3 regions of the Salinicoccus sp. Marseille-QA3875 genome follow, and region 2 is predicted to be linked to each of the others. Evidence: riboswitches for the same ligand, from Rfam matches in the RefSeq annotation. Region 2 holds a riboswitch; each other region holds the start of a gene.

Region 1 (6,539 bases), 1.0 Mb from region 2:
GGTATTGTACCTGAATACTTAAGAGTATCGGAGGCTGAAAGAAATTGGATGGACAAAAATCAGTAACTATAAGAGAAATGAAAATCGAGGATATTGACGCCGTACATCTGATTGAAACAGCTTCTTTTACAAAGACTTCATGGACAAAAGAAGCTTTTTTAAGAGAGCTTGGCGTAAACAGATTTGCGCACTATTTTGTCATTGAAAAAGACTCTGAAATCATTGGCTACTGCGGTCTTTGGCTGATTCTTGACCAGAGTCAGATTACAACAATTGCAATAAGAGATGACCAGAGAGGACTTGGTCTCGGGCATACTTTGCTTAAATATGTTAAAGATTATTCTGCAGAGTCTACCAAAACCTTGTCTCTTGAAGTCAATACGGCTAATGATGCAGCTAAAAACCTGTATGAAAAAGAAGGATTCTCCTACGGGGGGATACGAAAAGATTACTACGGACCGGGAGAGGATGCACACGTGATGTGGGTGAAACTGGATGAATAAAGACATTACAATATTAAGTATAGAAACAAGCTGTGACGAAACAGCATGCAGTGTCGTGAGAAACGGACATGAACTGCTGTCAAATATCGTAGTGAGCCAGATTGACAGTCATAAACGCTTTGGCGGTGTGGTGCCTGAAGTTGCTTCGAGACACCATGTGGAATCCATCACAACAGTTATAGAAGAGGCGCTGAACCAGGCGGAACTGATTCCCCAAGACCTTGATGCTGTAGCAGTAACAGAAGGTCCAGGTTTGATCGGTGCACTTTTGGTCGGCATCAATGCTGCGAAAGCATTCAGTTTTGCACATGATCTGCCTTTGATTCCTGTCCACCATATTGCAGGACATATTTATGCGAATCAGCTGGAAGAAGAATTAAGATTTCCTTTAATGGCACTGATTGTCTCAGGCGGTCATACTGAGCTGATATATATGAAGAATCATCTGAGCTTCGAAGTGATCGGTGAAACACGTGACGATGCCGTAGGGGAAGCATACGACAAGGTGGCCCGTGTCATCGGTCTGCCTTACCCGGGCGGACCTCATATCGACCGATTAAGTAAAGAGGGGCGGGATACATTCAATTTTCCAAGAGCATACCTGGAACCGGGCAGCTATGATTTCAGCTTCAGCGGATTGAAATCTGCTGTAATCAATTCACTCCACAACCATAAGCAGAAAAATCTGGAAGTGAACTCAGAAGATGTAGCGGCTTCATTCCAGCACAGTGTCGTGGATGTATTGACAAATAAAACGATGCAGGCTGTTGAAGAATATAAAGTCAAAAATCTGATCATCGCAGGGGGAGTCGCTGCAAACAGTGGATTGAGAGCAAGATTTGAACAGCTGACAAGAATGCAGAATATCAACCTGCATATCCCTGAACTGAAGTTTTGTACTGATAATGCCGCCATGATCGGTGCAGCTGCATACCAGCTATATTTAAAAGAGCATTTTACTGGCCTTGACTTAAACGGACGGAATTTCATCGATATTGAAGAGTATACTAAATAATATATTATTCCCAGTCTATACTGTAGGCTGGGCTTTTCAATCTAATTCTTCAGAAATAATCAACTTTTCTAAAAATTATGTTTGACATAGCATTCATACCCTGATAGTATGATATTTAACTTAAAACAGAATAAAGTCCTTATCTAGAGCAGGGGAGGAAATTGGTCCTTAGATCCTGCGGCAACCTCACTATTTAACAGTGGAAGGTGCCCATTCCAACAAGCGATGTGCTTGAAAGATGAGGAGGAGCAGCATTTATCTTAACTGCCTCTTCCTCAGGAAGAGGCTTTTTCTATTCCTACTATATTAGTAAGAATTAAGTTGATCAATGCTAAAGGGAGAGATTACTTATGAAAAAACAAATACGTCTGAATGGTTTCACTTTAAATTCTGTAGCACCGCATTCGCCGGGATTGTGGCGTCATCCGGAAGATCAGGGGGCCCGTCATGGTGATTTGGATTATTGGACTGATCTTGCCAAGCTTTTGGAAAAGGGTAAATTTGATGCAATATTTTTAGCTGATGTACTTGGTATTTATGATGTTTATGGAAACAGTTCTGATGCTGCGATAAAAAATGCAGTGCAGGTGCCACTGCATAACCCGTTGCTGCCAATTTCAGCCATGGCCGCTGTTACTAAGCATATTGGCTTTGCACCAACTTATTCTGCGACTTACACAGAACCTTATAAGCTGGCTCGTGAATTTTCAACTTTGGACCACTTGACGAAAGGTCGTGTGGCCTGGAACATCGTCACATCGTATTTGAACAGTGAAGCAGTCAATCTCGGGATGGAAGGCCAGATCAAACATGATACAAGATATGACCGCGCGGATGAATATATGGATGTCGTCTATAAACTTTGGGAGCACAGCTGGGAAGAGGATGCAGTCGTTGCAAATAAAGAAACGGGTGTCTATGTAAACCCGGATAAAGTTCACCCGATCGATCATAAAGGCGAGTTCTTCAGTGTTCCGGGTGAACATCTGGTCGAACCGTCGCCTCAGCGCACACCTGTACTGTTCCAGGCCGGTGCTTCTGAAAAAGGAAAAGCCTTCGCAGCAAAACACGCTGAAGCGCTCTTCACGACACTTGCAAGTAATCTTGAAGAATTGAAGGCCTTCACCTCGGATATCAGGAAACGTGCAGTGGAAAACGGCAGAAATGCTGAAGATATAAAAATCTTTCCGGGCATCGTGCCGATTGTCGGACGCACCGAAGAAGAAGCACAGGAAAAGTATGAAGAACTATTATCTTATGTCAGCTATGAAGGGACAGCAGCAATGCTTTCAGGACATACGGGCATCGATTTCTCCAAATATGAGCCGGATCAATATGTGGAAGATGCAGAGACGGAAGCCTCACATGGTTTTCTTAAAAAATACTCGGCAAGTACGACACGAAAATGGACGGTAAGGGAAGCAGTGCTCCATCACGGACTCGGCATCGGGGCGACTAAAGTGGTCGGCACACCTGAACAGATTGCCGATGAACTGGAAGCGATGGCGAACATCGGTGACGCCGACGGCTTTAATATCATCCAGGCAGCGAGTCCTGTCACTTTCGAAGATTTCATAGAATATGTGATTCCCGTTCTGCAGGAACGCGGCAGCTACAGAACAGAATACGAAGCATCCACTTTAAGGGAGAATCTTTTTGGTAAAGGTAAAGTGAGAATTCCTGAGAGTCATCATGCAAAAAGAGTTGGAATAGCAGGAAAAGTGAATGTTTGATTAAAGAAAAGTCCTGAAAATTATTCAGGGCTTTTTATATCATACTCATCCTTCAGGATGGAATAATAGACATCATTAAAATATTCGCCCTTTTTCCATTTATGTACATGCCGCAGCACACCTTCTTTGTTCATGCCCAATCGTTCAAGCACTTTTCCCGAAGCGGTATTCCGTTCATCGAACATGGCAGCAATGCAGTCCAGCCCGAGGACATCAAAACCCACTTTTAAAATGGCTTCCCCGGTTTCAGTCATATAACCTTTGCCTTGATAATTTTGATTTAATGTATAACCGATGATCCCTCTTGAATCTTTACTTTTTCTTCTCAGTTCGATGGTCCCGATCATCTTTCCATTTTCCTTCAGCTCAATGCCATATTTGCCAAGCGGCTGTTCTATAAAGTGGTTCACTATGGCCATTTCGGTGTCAGCCAGTGACTTGTGCCGGTTGAAAACGTAATAGGTGGTCTCTTCATCAGAAGCGTATTCATACATATCTTCAGTGTCTTTTAATGTGACCGGCCTTAAGATCAACCGTTCTGTCTCCAGCCGGTTATGCTTTGCAAGCAACACTTTATAACTGTCCATTTGAATCCCTCATTTCTTCAGTGTAATCATAATTAATAGAAAGTATATGATATCCTTCATAGTACTTATAATAATATAAATAAGTTTAATATACATCTAATACTAAAAGATATAGAAGTATATCCATAATGTTATGATGATATTAATAAAGAGGTGATATCATGGTAAAAGTAAACGTTAATAAATGGGGTAATGGTAAAGGTATCAGGTTACCCAAAGTTGTAACAGAATCTCTTGATATTAAAGATAACGATACTTTGGAAATTAAAGTGAAAGATAATGCAATTATTCTGACAAAACCTAAAAATGAAATCATGATTGAAGAAATGTTCAAAGCCTATAAAGGGGCTTCTTTTCAAGCAAATATTCAGGAATTCGAACCTGCCGGTAATGAAAAATGGTAGAGTAGGGCGAGATAATATAGAAACAGTGGATAGTATGTAATGTGAAAATATAAAAAGCGAAGGCTGGATTTTGCGCCTTCGCTTTTTTAAAGATAATACAATGCTATCTATACTGATTAAACTGATTGTTCCCTTTTTCCTTCTGGACCTGTTCTACGGCATCATCGACCTTGCCTTGAGTCTCTTCCTGCTTCGACCCGGCTTTGGATTTCTCATCTTTAAAATCGTGTTTCTTGGCCTGTGCCTTCTCTTCCATCTGAGCTTTTTGTTCCTGGCCTTCTTCAGCCTGTTTTTTAGCTTCCTCTCTCATCTTTTCCTGCTGATCTTTATGATTTTCAGCCATCATTACACGCTCCTTAAAATCACTGTATAGTTACTTTTACCTTTTTTCCGGGCAGTTAAACAATATAAGGCGGTGCAATTATAATTATTTACCCTTATAAAAACGGAGATCGTCACTGGTCTTCGTTTTTATTATGCGCAAATTAAAGAAACGAACATACATTCAATTTTAGTGGATTAAAGATAATAACGACGTTGTCAACAGGGAACGTTTGTTTTATCCACATTCTGTGGATAACCTGTGGAATAAACCCTGCTTCATCTTGGATAAGTCTTCAACAACTGTGGATTTAAATGTGTATAACTGTGTAAAACTTTGTGGATAATGTGGATAAGCCTTTAAAAAGTTGATTTAATCACTCTGGACTTGTGCATAACTTTGTGATGAAGTTATAATTCTGACAAATTACCTTATACCCCGAACATATGAATAAAAAAGAAGCGTACGGTATATTGACCGAACGCTTCTACGTTTCTGATAATTGTTCTTCACCTTCTGCCCATTGTTCCATGACATGTTCCAATTTTTCATTTCTGTTTATCAGCTTTTCATTGAGCTCAGCAGATTTTGTATAGTCATTATAAATTTCAGGCTCCAGCAGCTGATTTTCTATATTCTCTATATCTTCCTCCAGCGTTGCAATTTCCTGTTCCAGTTTTTTAACCTGCTTTTTCAATTTTCCAATCTCATTACGCTGTCTTTTCTGTTCTTCATAGCTGAGGCTGCCTTTATTTTCTGATTCGGCCACTGTCACTTCAGGTTCCTGGGTCATTTTCAATTCTTCTTTTTTATGAAGGAAGTAGTCATAATTACCATTTACAAGAAACAGCTTCTCTTTTTCCATTTCCAAAATGCGGTTTGCGATCCTGTTGACGAAATATCTGTCATGAGAAACGAAAATGATGGTGCCTTCATATTCATCCAGTGCATTTTCAAGGACTTCTTTGCTGTCTATGTCCAGATGGTTCGTCGGTTCATCGAGGATCAGTACATTATTTTTTTCAAGCATCAGTTTTGCCAGCTGAATCCTGGCTTTTTCTCCGCCGCTTAAATCATTGACACTTTTTTTAACTTCATCCTGTGTAAATAAAAACCGGCCTAATATTTTCCTGATATCACTTTCTCTCATCTCAGGATATTCAGACCATAATTCTTCCAGTACGTTTTTGTTGGATGTGAATTCCGCCTGTTTCTGGTCGTAATAACCGATTGAAACATTGGTGCCGTATACGATGTCACCGGCTTTTTCAGGGATTTTTTTGGCGATGGTCTTGACCAGTGTGGATTTGCCGATACCATTTGGTCCGAGTATCGCGAGCCTGTCCTTTTTCTCCACGCTGAAGTTGATATGACTGTTAAGCACTTGATCATAGCCGATGGACAGGTCATTGATCCTGAGTACATCATTACCGCTTTCACGTGTGATACTGAAAGTGAAATTGGCATTCCTATGGTCTTGTTTCGGTGCGTTGATGCGTTCCATCATCTCCAGTTTCTTTCTTCTGTCTTTTGCCATGCCGCTTGTGGAAGCACGTGCGATATTTTTATCGACAAAAGTTTCCAGTCTGGATATCTCTTTTTGCTGGCGTTCATACTGCTTCATGGTCAATTGGTAACGTTTCTCTTTTTCAATGACATATTTCGAATAATTGGTGTGATAGAGTGTACCGGTGCCGAGCTCGACTTCATAAATTTTATCGACGGTTTTATCCAGAAAATATCTGTCGTGGCTGATGATGACAACAGCACCCTGGAAACCATTTAAATACTGCTCCAGCCATTCCACCGTATCCATATCCAGATGGTTGGTCGGTTCATCCAGAAGCAGCAGATCGGGTTTTGAAAGGAGCATTTGAGCGAGTGACAGACGTGTCTTCTGACCGCCTGAAAATTCATCGACAGGACGCTCCAGATCTGTGATTTCAAAATTCAACCCGGTCAGCACCATCTTGAT
Region 2 (6,539 bases):
CCTTCTTCATGATTGCGGGTGGTGTTTTTGAAAAGGGTGGAGTGTCAAAAAGACTGGTTGATTTTGCAAATTCTATAGTTGGTGGAATGCACGGTGGACTAGCGATAGTTGCATTCATTGCCTCAGCATTCTTTGGTGCTATATCTGGTTCGTCTACAGCGACTGTTATAGCAATCGGGGCACTTGTATTACCAACCATGCTCAAGGAAGGATACGATTTAAAGTTCAGTGTTACTACACTTGCAACAGCAGGAATTTTAGGGACTATAATTCCACCGAGTATTCCGATGATTACTTATGGTGTTACTTCTGGAGCATCAATTGGTGATCTATTTGCAGGTGGGATTATACCTGGTATTATGCTGACTTTAATTATGTCCTCATATGCGTATTTTTATGGAAAAAAGAACATAAAAAATAATTTTTCATTTTCTTTTGGAAATGTATTGAGCACATTCAAAGCAGCAATCTGGGCTTTACTTATGCCTATAATTATTATTGGAGGTATATATAGTGGATTCTTTACCCCTACTGAATCTGCAGTTGTCGCTATATTCTACGGACTGATTATAAGTATATTTATTTATAAAGAAATGACAGTCAATAAATTCCTTGATTTAATGAGGACCGCAGTGATAAATTCATCGATGATACTATTTATAGTTGGAGCTGCGGGTGCCTTCGGATTCGTAATGACAAAGGCGGAAATCCCATTAATGATATCAGATTTGATTTTAAGTACTACTGATAACCCTATAATCTTATTATTACTGATTAATATAATGTTATTAATTATCGGGATGTTCTTGGAAACGAACGCAGCGATTTTAATTGTTGCACCTATATTATTACCAATAGTGACCGAACTAGGAGTTGATCCTGTTCATTTCGGTATCGTGATGATTGTTAACTTGAGCATTGGATTAATTACACCTCCGCTAGGCGTAAACCTTTTCGTTGCAACGAGGTTGCATGATGGTGTAAAAACAACCGATGTACTGAATAAACATTTAGTGATATACATAGCTTTAGGACTTGTAGTGTTGCTCTTAATAACATACATTCCAATATTGGTTATGTTAATACCTAATTTACTAGGATAGGATGATAAAATGAAACATATTAATATAGTTGAAGTCGGTCCAAGAGATGGATTTCAAAATTTAGATGATTATATAGAATTAGATGAAAAGTTTAATATTATAAAAAAGTTGGTTAAAGCCGGAGTTAAGAACATACAGCATACTTCGTTTGTAAGTCCTAAAGCTGTTCCACAAATGAAAGATGCTAGAGAACTGTCAAACCTATGTCTCGAGAATTTCCCTGAAGTGAACTTCTCTGCACTCGTTCCAAATTATAAAGGTGTAGAAATTGCTTATTCAGTAGGATTAAAAGAGGTTGCTTATGTAGTATCTCTGAGTGAATCACATAACAAAGCTAATATAAATAAAACTCACGAACAATCCCTTGAGGAATTCAGAAAGATTAAAAGTGATTTTCCAAAAATGGAAGTCACACTGGATTTATCCACTACATTTGGTTGTCCTTTTGAAGGAAAGAAAAATACAGATAAAATTGTGGATTTCATTCAGCCTTATGTTGAATTAGGTGTTAAAGATTTAAATTTATGCGATACCATTGGTGTTGCTAACCCGAAAGAAATCAGAAATATAATAAATATGGTAAAGAAAGCATACCCATCATTAGATTTACAAATTCACATACATGATACTAGAAATATGGGAGTTGTGAATACTTACGCTGCTATAGAAGAGGGGGTTGAAAAAATTCAATCTACTCTTGGCGGCCTTGGTGGTTGTCCATTTGCTCCAGGAGCTTCTGGAAATCTGTCTACTGAAGACATGGTTTATATGTTAAATGATATGAATTATAAAACGAATGTTGATTTTAATAGGTTGAAAGAAGCTGCATTGTATCAATTGGAGATAATACCGAATGGTAATTACAGTGGTCATCACCAATTTATAAAATAAAAAGAAATGAGATCGGAGTTCTCTGATCTCATTTCTTATTATGTGTTCATTTAAACGTCTGCCATATATATTTCAGCTTTGTATGGACTTATAGTATATTGGAATTGAGCAGATTCTATTACGGAAAGGGAGTATTAAGATGGATGTTAAATTTCCTATTGGAGAACTGGACGTACCTGAAAATGTAACACTTGAAGATATTCAGAAGTGGAATGGACAGACAGCTACATATACGAAAAGGTTACGTGAAACGGTCGACAACTTAAGTGAAGATGAGTTGAACAAAACTTACCGTGAAGGTGCCTGGAATGTCCGACAGCTTGTGCATCACATTGCGGATTCCCAATTGAATATGTATCAGCGGCTGAAACTCGCTTTGACTGACGATGCTCCGACAGTGCCGGGATTCCTCCAGAATGAGTGGGCTGTGCAGCCGGACACTGAGCTTTCCGTGGAAAGTTCAATTAAAATACTGGAAGGTATCAATGAAAGGATCGTTGCGCTGGGTAAAAGCCTGACTGAAAATCAGCTTGAGCGTTATTTCATTCATGAAGCGAACGGTAAAGTAACAGTTGCAACAAAGGTTGCGAAGCTCGCATGGCATGAAGAACATCATTTAGAACATATTAAAATCGCATTATCGAAGTAAGGTGATATAAAGAATGATGTGAAATCTATAAAAGATCGTTTCATATCACAAAATGTAATCCTTCCTTGCAAATTATACTGATTTACTATATTATTGATTTCAACTAAATATCCAATTATTCAGAGTAGACTGAGGGATTTGGCCCGGGGATGTCTCAGCAGCGGACTCATTTCGAGTACTGTGCTAATTCCAACAAGCAGATGCTTGAACGATAATCAGTTTAGTCATCTGTGCAGTGCAGATGGCTTTTTTATGTTTGCCCAGCATGGGCGTATTCTAACGGGTGGAAGTCCCGAGTGTGACCCGGTAGTGGTAAACACATAGCCAAAAGCCAGGGTGTCCAACGTGAGGTGGAATCTGAAGGCAGCTCGAGGCAAACCTCCGGTCCGACGCACAGAAACCATATAAGAGGCAACGTATGTGGATGAAGCTGCATAAGAAGCTGAGGTCCGATAACTACCCTGAACCATACGGTGTAAATATGGCGGATAGATGGAGGTCTCACGTCTCTGTACCAAAATTTTGTAGTGATATAAGACTGGAACGTGAGAAGTCAGCCGAAGTCGTAGTAGTGAAGATGTCCGGCGAAAGCCGGAAAGAGCGAAGGACTGAACAATTTTATCGTTACGGAACGCTCGATTGGAGACCGGCGCAGACCACTGGCACAGAGCGGAAAAGTGGATAGCGGACTCTCGAGAAAGAAAGGAAGTAACACGCATCAATACAGATAAATTACTGGATAGAATCCTGAGTCGGGACAACTTGAACCAGGCTTATAAACAAGTGAAGAGAAATCAGGGCGTCGCCGGTGTGAATGGTATGACCGTGCACGAGATGAGCAGCTACATGACTGGGAAGAAGGACGCAATCATTTCCCGAATTCGGCAGAGGAAATACCAACCCGACCTGTACGCCGGGTCGAAATACCGAAACCGAACGGCGGAGTGCGTCTCCTAGGCATCCCAACGGTGAAGGACAGACTGATCCAACAAGCAATCGCCCAAGTACTGTCACCTGTGTTCGATCGACACTTCAGTGAATATAGCTATGGTTTCAGGCCCAATCGATATGCAGAGATGACAATCCTTCAAACACTAGAATATCTGGATGAAGGCTATGACTGGATTGTGGATATTGATTTAGAACGTTTCTTTGATACAGTCAACCATGACCGTCTGATGAATCTCATGTCCAGAACCATTGACGATGGGGATGTCATCTCCCTGGTCCGTAAATTCCTGGTCAGCGGCATACAGACTGATGATGAATACAAAGCAGCCATCATCGGTACACCCCAAGGCGGCAACCTGTCCCCACTGCTCAGCAATATCATGCTTAAAGAGCTGGATATCGAACTGGAAAAACGTGGACTGCGCTTCGTGAGATACGCTGATGACTGTATCATCATGGTCTAAAGCGACATGGCAGCGAGACGGGTCATGCGGTCGGTGACCGCATTCATCGAGAATAAGCTCGGATTGATTGTCAATGCGACGAAATCGAAAGTGACCCGTCCCGATGACCCGGAGATGAAATTCCTCGGATTTGGCTTCTATAATGATTACCAGGCCAAGGAATATAAGGCGAAACCACACAAGAAATCCGTGGAAAGTTTTAAGTTCAAACTGAAACAGCTGACCCGGAAAAACTGGAGCGTCGACACGAAGTATCAGGTCGAGCGCATCAACCAGGTCATCCGGGGTTGGGTGAACGACTTCAAAGTCGGTAAGATGAAAAAGGTACTTAAGGGCATTGACTCACATACGCGAATGCGCCTCAGAATGTGCATTTGACAGAAGTGGAAAACTGCCAGAAACCGACGGAAGCATCTCATCACACTGGGCGTGGACCAATACACCGCCTATAAGTACAGTCACACCAGTAAGGGGACCGTTCGCATTGCGTATTCGTGGATACTGACGACGACCATTACAAATAAGAGACTCGCCCGTTTCGGACTCGTCTCTTATGTATCACATTATAACAAAGTACATGTGTAGTATAAAATTGAACCGCCGTATACGGAACCGTACGTCAGACTGTCTAACAAACAATCAAATCTCAGAACTCAAAGGTAGGTTATCCTCATTTTCTTAAAAATCTTCTGAAAATGAAAATATCAAAGGTTTTCGGTGGGGTCAAGTTCTTAATAACCCAACAATTTCGGAAACCTTTTTGATTTTCGTTATTCTTTTGAAGTTATAGGCAACGCCAATTAGAGCTGCCTCTACGTTGACAGAATCCAGCCCTTTTCCTAAAAAATATGTGTAGCCGAACGATCGCTTGATTGTGCCAAAAGGATGTTCTACAATCTGTAATCGTTTCTTATAGATTTCATGATGGTTCTCGGTATCTGCTTTCAGCATTTCGAGAATTTCTTCATGTTCCCACCGTTGGATGTTTCTGCCTCTTTTCGCTTTTGTACACACGCCATATACAGGACAAGATAAGCAAACATCGCCCCCAATATATTTTTTATACTTCAAACCATTCTTAGAAGTGTTCTCCTCGAAAGGAAGTGTTTGTCCCTGAGGACAAAGGTAAGTATCTGTTTCTTTTTGATATTGAAATTTATCTTTTGAATAATCAGAATCCCCTGACACACTTTTCTTTTTTTGAGGTTTTAAATATAATGTATTTCCCTCAACCAAACAATCTTTTATCTCTTTCGCATTATAGTATCCCGTATCCGCTAATATGACTCTCTTTTTGTTTTTGGATAATATTTCATTTGTTTCCGAAACCATAGGCGTCAATTGGCTCTGGTCGTTCACATCATTCACTACGTCTAGAGTAATAATGAGTTTATGTTTATTATCGACGGAAGACTGCATATTATAGGCGACATCTATTTTCCCATTTTTCTTCATCGCCCTGGATTCAGGGTCTGTGATGGTTAATTGTTTCTTTTTTCCTTTATCCATTTCTTGCTTTAACTCTGACATATGCGCTTTTTTCTTCTGATATTTATCAATTTTTGTTTCGATAGAGGCAACAGTCTCTTCCCCCAATTCATCCTCTTGCGCCACTTCCTCTAGTCGCTGAAGGTACTGTTCAATCTTTTCATCAAAATACGCCATCTTCTTTGTGAGCCCATTGGGTGTAATATAATTACTCTTACTATTTTGCGCACGTATTTTTGTACCATCAATCGCAATGAGCGCACCATCAATTAGCCCCCAGCCTTTAAGCAAGCCTGTGAATGTCTGCATCACTTTCTTGAAGCTCTTACGATTTTCTTTTAGAAACAATGAAATAGTACCATGATCCAGACGAATACCGTTTATTAACCACATTAATTCAATATTTCTTTTACATTCTGTTTCTAATGCACGAGAAGATCGAATCTTATTAAAATACCCGTAGATAAAAAGCTTCAATAAATCTTTTCGATTATAAGGTTGCTGCCCAGGGTTATTTCTTTGATATTCAAGGATCTCTGCATTTCAGACAAGCAGAGTGAGCCAACGAAGGCATCGATTGCTCGGACAGGATTTTCTGTATCAATCATTTCATCTAAAGATATGAACTGGAAACTCACTTGATCCCTTGAAAAACCCTGAACGTTACTCATTTGAATAATCTCCTCTACATATTAAATTATTTATATTATACACTTTTACCGATTATTTGTTAGACAGTCTGACGTACGGTGGTGTGAGGGGACGGGAATTTAATTATTCCCTCCTACTCGATTAGAAGTATTATTTGGCTCTACGTCAAATCAGGTTGATGGGCGTGGAGATCTTTGAGTCTAGTTCGCATAAAGCGAGCTAGACTCTTTTTTTGTTTTCGGTTGGTATAACCGGGTCATTAATAATATATAATCTCTAAAGTGCGCAAAATAACGCTCACTACTAATTACTAACTTAATCATTAGAAAGCGTTATTTTGCT
Region 3 (6,539 bases), 620 kb from region 2:
AAATAAGGGGAAAACTTAGTATGAATACCTGTCAGAGTATCGGGTATAGACTATAAACTGACTATCTATGGAGGTACCGGATGATTACTTTTTACGAATATTCCAAGTGTACGACGTGCAGAAAAGGGAAGAGGTTTTTAGAAGAGAATGGTGTGGACTTCGAAGCGCACGATATGGTGAAAGAACCGCCGTCAAAAGAAACGCTGAAACAGATCATTGAGAAATCAAATCAGGATATCAACAAATTTTTCAATTCAAGAGGGAAGAAATATAAAGAACTCGATTTGAAAAATAAGCTGCCCGAGATGTCAGATGCTGAAAAGATCGAGATCCTGTCTTCTGATGGAATGTTGATAAAACGTCCAATGGTCGATGCAGGAGAGCGTGTCCTGCTTGGGTTTAAAGAAGCGGAGTACAAGGAAGCGCTTTTATAAGTAATAAGCTTGAGAAACTATGTGAAATATGTCATTATGTAGTTGTATAGATTAATTTGAGGAGGTTTTCTATTATGGCATTACCAAACGACTTAAAGTATTCTGAAGATCATGAATGGGTAAAAGTTGATGGAAATACAGTAACAATCGGAATTACTGATTTCGCTCAAGGTGAGCTTGGAGACATCGTTTTTGTCGAGCTTCCTGAAGAAGACGATGAAATGACTAAGGGTGAATCTTTCGGCAGCGTAGAATCAGTTAAGACTGTTTCTGAACTGTATGCTCCATTAAACGGAAAGATCGTTGAAGTGAACGAAGAGCTTGAAGACAGCCCTGAGTTAGTAAACGAATCACCATATGAAGAAGCTTGGATGGTTAAAGTTGAACTTGAAGACACATCACAATTAGATGACCTGTTAGATGCTGACGGATACAAAGCAGTTATCGAAGCATAATTTAAAAACTCTAGACATTGTCTAGAGTTTTTTTAAAATAAAATAAAACTCCAAGGGTGATGAAAATGTATCTTTCTGATAAAGTACTCATTGTTGAGGGTAAAACTGACAAACGCCGTATCGAGGAAGTGCTTGTAGAACCTGTGCAGATCATATGCACTTTTGGTACAATGGGAGTTTCAAAACTTGATGAAATTTTGGAACAGCTTGACGGCTCTGATATTTATATATTATCGGATGCCGATAAAGAAGGCCGCAAAATCCGTAAATGGTTCAAAAAACATCTCAGTGAAAGTACCCACATTTATATTGACCCTAAATTTGGAGAAGTCGGCAGATGCCCAAGAGACTACCTCGCAAACCTCCTGATGCGTCATGGTTTTTATGTCGACACGAGCTTGATTATGAAAGGTAAGTTTTATGATGAAAGAGCAGTTAGAGACACAGGATATATACAATCTTATTCATTCTGAAGAAAAATTTATTCTGTACGGTTATGCGCCGATCTGTGCAAACTGCCAGATTGCGGAACGCATGTTGAATTTGACTCAGGAAATTATAGATTTTGAATATACAGCAATTGATCTGAATTACCATGTGGATTTTATCAATGATTATAAAATAACCTCCGCACCGGCGCTGTTGATATTTGAAAACGGTGAACTGAAAGAAAGTGTCTACCGTTTTGAATCCGTCACAAATCTGATGGATATACTCAGCCGTCAGTATTGACGGAAGTCCGGACTGATGGTATTATGATTCACAATCGAATAATAACTCTTATCAAGAGTGGTGTAGGGAAGTGCCCGTTGATGCCACGGCAACCGTCTCAAAGACAAGGTGCCAAATCACTGAATCAATCGATTCAAAGATGAGAGGCTGAAGATAAAAGAAGCCTACTCATTTCATAGCAAGTGAGTAGGTTTTTAAATTTATAATAGTTTGGAAGATGATTAATGATAGATATTTTAAATGTAAATAAAAACTACAGTACGAAATCAGCTGACATCACTGCAGTGGATGATGTCAGCCTGCATATAGAAAGCGGGGAAATCTTTGGCGTCATCGGATATTCAGGTGCCGGAAAATCGACATTGATCCGTCTCTTGAACGGTCTGGAAGCCCCGTCATCCGGCGAAATCATCATCGGAGACGATACCATCAACAAATTGTCTAAAAAGGACCTCAGGCAGAAGCGGCAAAAAGTTTCGATGATCTTCCAGCATTTCAATCTGCTCTGGTCACGGACGGTCGAGGAGAACATCAGCTTTCCATTAGAGATTGCGGGAGTCGCAAAAAAGGAACGGAAAAAACGGACCGGGGAACTGATTCAACTGGTTGGTCTCACAGGACGTGAGAAAAATTACCCGAGTGAATTGTCCGGGGGTCAGAAACAGCGTGTCGGCATCGCAAGGGCACTTTCAAATGAACCGACGGTTCTGCTCTGTGATGAGGCGACAAGCGCACTCGATCCGGAAACAACGGATGAAGTGCTCGAGCTTCTGCAGAGAATCAGGAAGGAAATGAACCTGACAATAGTGCTTATCACACATGAAATGCATGTCATCAGGAAAATATGCGACAGAGCCGCTGTCATGCAGAACGGCAAGGTCGTCGAGACGGGCAGAGTGCTGCAGCTGTTCCAGAACCCGTCACACAGTGTAACTAAAAGATTCGTCAAAGATGATATCAACGATGAAGAAACAGCGCTTGCCCTCGACGAAGTGAGAGAGCTGTTCCCGGATTCCAAAATACTTAAAATCGGCTTTGTCGGCACTAAATCCAAAACACCGGTCGTCTCCAGAGTGATCAAGCAGTTCGATCTGGATATGAACATTCTGTCTGGTAACATCAAACAGACGAACAACGAATCATACGGCCACCTTTATGTTGCGATGGACATTGACGGTACGACGCTTCAAAAAGTGATCGATGAGCTTGCCAATGAGGATATTACAGTGGAGGTGGAGAAGTAATGAATGAATTTTTCCAGGCCTTCAGAGATATGTTCAGTTTTGAAAACGTCAAATGGGATGTCGTTTGGGAAGCGACAGTCGATACAATCTATATGACGGGCATCGCAACTTTCTTTACATTGATGATCGGGCTTGTTTTAGGAATCATACTCTTTCTGTCCGATAAGAGCGACAATGCGGGGAGCCAGCCGGTTTACGGCGTTACGGCTTTTCTCGTCAATCTCTTCAGGGCGATACCGTTCATCATTCTGATCATTCTGCTCATCCCGTTTACAAAAGCGATTATGGGAACCATCATGGGTGTCCAGGGTGCACTGCCGGCGCTCATTATCGGTGCATCACCGTTCTATGCACGTCTTGTTGAAATTGCACTTAAAGAAATAGATAAAGGTGTAATAGAAGCGGCCGAATCGATGGGTGCAAACACATGGACGATCATATGGAAAGTATTGATACCGGAATCACTGCCTGCACTTGTTTCAGGCATCACAGTGACGGCCATCATGCTGGTCGGCTCGACTGCAATCGCCGGCGTCATCGGCGCAGGCGGCCTCGGGAACCTTGCCTACATGGTCGGGTTTACGCGGAATCAGAGTGACGTCACTTTAGTTGCAACAATAGTAATACTGATTATTGTTTTTATCATCCAGTTCGCAGGAGACTTCCTCGCAAAAGCTGTGGATAAGAGATAATAATCATATATTATAAATAGAATACCTAGAGAGGATTGGATGTATATGAAGAAATTTTTACTGTTTTTAGCTTTATCAGTTTTTGCAGTTGTTCTGGTTGCATGCGGCAGTGGCGAAGAAGGTGCAGAAGAGAGCGCTGATACAGGTGAAGAGTCTGCTGAAACTGAGCAGGGTTCATCTGAAGAAGCGTCAGAAGAAGAGGGCGGCACATTGTCAATTGCTGCATCCCCTGCACCCCATGCTGAAATTTTAGAAGAGGCTGCAACAATTCTTGAAGAAGACGGCATTGAGCTCGACGTTAACATCGTCAACGACTATACAACACCAAACCGTCTCCTTGCTGATGAAGAAGTGGATGCAAACTTCTTCCAGCACACACCATACCTGGATGGTGAAGTTGAATCACACGGCTATGATCTGGTATCGGCAGGCAACGTACATATCGAGCCGATGGCTGTTTATTCACAGGATCATGAATCATTGGAAGATGTCCCGGACGGTTCTACAATCCTTGTATCGAACAACCCTGCTGAAGAAGGCCGTTTCCTGTCATTCTTCGTCGATGCAGGCCTGGTTGAAATCGAAGAGGGCATCGATATTGAAAATGCGACGTTCGATGATATTACCGAGAACCCGCACGACTTTGAATTCAATAATCAGACAGCACCGGAATTATTGGTTGAAATGTACAATAATAATGAAGCTCCGGTCGTCATCATCAACTCCAACTTTGCCCTTGACGGCGGATTGAACCCGGTTGATGATTCTATCGCGATTGAAGACGGGGAATCTCCTTATGCAAACCTCGTTGCGGTGCGTTCAGGCGATGAAGAGAGAGAAGATATCAATAAGCTGATGGAAGTGCTTCAAGGCGATGAAATCAAACAGTTCATCGAAGATAACTACGAAGGTGCAGTCATCCCGGCAGAATAATAGTAATAAAGACCACGATAAATCTTATAAAATTTGTCGTGGTTTTTATTTTCAGCACGAACTTTCCCCGGAATAATCAATTGTACACAAAGTATATTAATGGTAAACTTACAATAAGGCTATAAAAAGAAAGGGGGAGGGTAATAAATGACACAGAACACTCAAACAGGTTACGATTCGTCACTCGTCCTTGTATCATATATTTTAGCGATTTTTACTATGATTGTCGGCCCCTTGCTTATTTGGGCATTAAAAAAAGATGATGACCCCGAAACTGCAGAGGCGTTGAGGCATGTGGCAAACTTTGGAATATCATATACGATTTACGCGTTTATCGCATGGGTATCAACAGTAGTATTGATCGGCTTCGTTCTGGGACCGATCATTCAGGTAGCAATGATTGTATTCATCGTCATCGGTATCATTAAAACATTGAATGGTGAATCATACAGACCGCCGTTCACAATGGATATCATCAAGTGAATAAAAGACGATTGAAAGCCGGATGCTAAAAAAGTATCCGGTTTAAATTTTTCAGTATATAAAAATCATATCTTTTTCATTGAATGAGTTTGTATGATATATTTAAATCATAGTAATTAAATATGATTTAAAGAGGTGCTTCAATTGTCAGATAAAAACACTGGATTTGTTTCAACAGAATGGTTAAACGAGCATTTGGAAGATGAAAATTTAAGAATCATAGATGCTACGACATTTTTACAGATTCCTGAAGCAGGCGGCTATTATGATGTATGGAGCGGTAAGGAAGAGTATGATAAAGAACATATTCCCGGCGCAGTATTCGCAGATTTGAAAAATGACTTCTCTGATGCGGATGCATCATATAATTTTGCCGTCATCCCTCATGATGAGTTCGTAGAAAAAATAAAAGAACTTGGAATTGATGATGATTCCTTTGTAGTGATTTATGACCGTGGAGCAATGGTGGGCGTCGACTTCGAAGCTTCCGACTGGGCATCGCGCTTCGCATGGCAGCTGAAATTTGAAGGGTTCGACAATTTTGCGATACTTGAAGGCGGCTATAATAAATGGAAAAAGGAAAACCGCCCGGTGACTGATGAAGTGAGTACACCAAAAAAAGGCGGGTTGAACATACAACGCAGATCTGAACTTTATGCGGACAAAGAAGATGTATTGAATGCAATAGACGATGACGGTGTAATCATATTGGACAGTCTGCAGCCTGAAAGTTATAACGGCACTGCAGACACTTATGCACGTCCGGGCCATATTAAAGGTGCGGTCAATGTATTCTTCGGTGATCTGGCTGACCCTAAAACCGGGGAAATCTACGATGACGAAAAATTAAAACGGAAATTTGATGAAGTTGGTGCACTTGATGAAGATAAGAAAGTCATCACTTATTGCGGAAGTGCAATCGCAGCGACCTGGACGCAGTATCTGCTGAATAGACTCGGACAGGAAAATGTCTCTGTTTATGACGGTTCATTATCAGAGTGGGCAGCAGATGAAAAATTACCGATGGAGACTAAAAATTCAAAATAATCTCTCTGGTTTTATGAGTGAATTATTACAACCTGAATGATTTCTGAAATCATTTAGGTTTTTTTATTCTCAAAGAAGACGAATTCAATTCAAGCTGGGAATCATACTTTAAGATGAGGGGATTCCCTTTAATATGTTTCATTTTTAAGGTATAATAAGACAGTGTGAAACATACTCCATATCTTTGACTATAGATTAGAATTATTATAAACTAGTGGAGTATGGAAATAATATTTTCTAATTGGAGGATAAGTAAATGACTTCTGTTCTAGAAATCAAAAACTTACATGTCGAAATAGACGGTAAAGAAATTTTAAAAGGTGTCGACCTGACACTTAAGCAAGGCGAAGTTCACGCGGTGATGGGACCAAACGGTACTGGTAAATCCACTTTGGCACAAGCGATTATGGGTCACCCTCGTTACGAAGTGACAAAAGGTGAAGTAATTCTTGATGGTGAAGATGTATTGGAAATGGAAGTGGACGAACGCGCACAGGCTGGTCTTTTCCTCGGGATGCA

The links. A riboswitch is a leader RNA that binds a small molecule or an ion and turns the genes downstream of it on or off. The one in region 2 is predicted to bind S-adenosylmethionine.
Region 1: linked by a shared signal. The riboswitch ahead of ACY8DT_RS03540 (LLM class flavin-dependent oxidoreductase) and the one ahead of ACY8DT_RS12255 (hypothetical protein) in region 2 are both predicted to bind S-adenosylmethionine.
Region 3: linked by a shared signal. The riboswitch ahead of ACY8DT_RS09350 (methionine ABC transporter ATP-binding protein) and the one ahead of ACY8DT_RS12255 (hypothetical protein) in region 2 are both predicted to bind S-adenosylmethionine.

Annotation. Positions count from the first base shown of each region.
Region 1 covers NZ_CM143103.1:679,234-685,772, reverse strand. Annotated here, with positions in the region: gene tsaB (tRNA (adenosine(37)-N6)-threonylcarbamoyltransferase complex dimerization subunit type 1 TsaB) at 1-66, shown strand, start outside; gene rimI (ribosomal protein S18-alanine N-acetyltransferase) at 78-503, shown strand; gene tsaD (tRNA (adenosine(37)-N6)-threonylcarbamoyltransferase complex transferase subunit TsaD) at 496-1,518, shown strand; SAM riboswitch class I at 1,655-1,763, shown strand; gene ACY8DT_RS03540 (LLM class flavin-dependent oxidoreductase) at 1,869-3,251, shown strand; gene ACY8DT_RS03535 (GNAT family N-acetyltransferase) at 3,272-3,838, opposite strand; gene ACY8DT_RS03530 (AbrB/MazE/SpoVT family DNA-binding domain-containing protein) at 4,000-4,242, shown strand; gene ACY8DT_RS03525 (hypothetical protein) at 4,346-4,585, opposite strand; gene ACY8DT_RS03520 (ABC-F family ATP-binding cassette domain-containing protein) at 5,052-6,539, opposite strand, start outside.
Region 2 covers NZ_CM143103.1:2,415,745-2,422,283, forward strand. Annotated here, with positions in the region: gene ACY8DT_RS12240 (TRAP transporter large permease) at 1-1,103, shown strand, start outside; gene ACY8DT_RS12245 (hydroxymethylglutaryl-CoA lyase) at 1,113-1,994, shown strand; gene ACY8DT_RS12250 (YfiT family bacillithiol transferase) at 2,134-2,643, shown strand; SAM riboswitch class I at 2,756-2,861, shown strand; gene ACY8DT_RS12255 (hypothetical protein) at 3,062-3,328, shown strand; gene ACY8DT_RS12260 (reverse transcriptase domain-containing protein) at 3,612-4,058, shown strand; gene ACY8DT_RS12265 (group II intron maturase-specific domain-containing protein) at 4,065-4,436, shown strand; gene ACY8DT_RS12270 (IS1182 family transposase) at 4,782-6,023, opposite strand; gene ACY8DT_RS12275 (hypothetical protein) at 6,020-6,217, opposite strand.
Region 3 covers NZ_CM143103.1:1,800,456-1,806,994, forward strand. Annotated here, with positions in the region: gene ACY8DT_RS09330 (arsenate reductase family protein) at 81-434, shown strand; gene gcvH (glycine cleavage system protein GcvH) at 509-889, shown strand; gene ACY8DT_RS09340 (toprim domain-containing protein) at 955-1,362, shown strand; gene ACY8DT_RS09345 (thioredoxin family protein) at 1,310-1,621, shown strand; SAM riboswitch class I at 1,667-1,767, shown strand; gene ACY8DT_RS09350 (methionine ABC transporter ATP-binding protein) at 1,846-2,865, shown strand; gene ACY8DT_RS09355 (methionine ABC transporter permease) at 2,865-3,557, shown strand; gene ACY8DT_RS09360 (MetQ/NlpA family ABC transporter substrate-binding protein) at 3,603-4,490, shown strand; gene ACY8DT_RS09365 (DUF4870 domain-containing protein) at 4,638-4,973, shown strand; gene ACY8DT_RS09370 (sulfurtransferase) at 5,118-6,020, shown strand; gene sufC (Fe-S cluster assembly ATPase SufC) at 6,277-6,539, shown strand, end outside.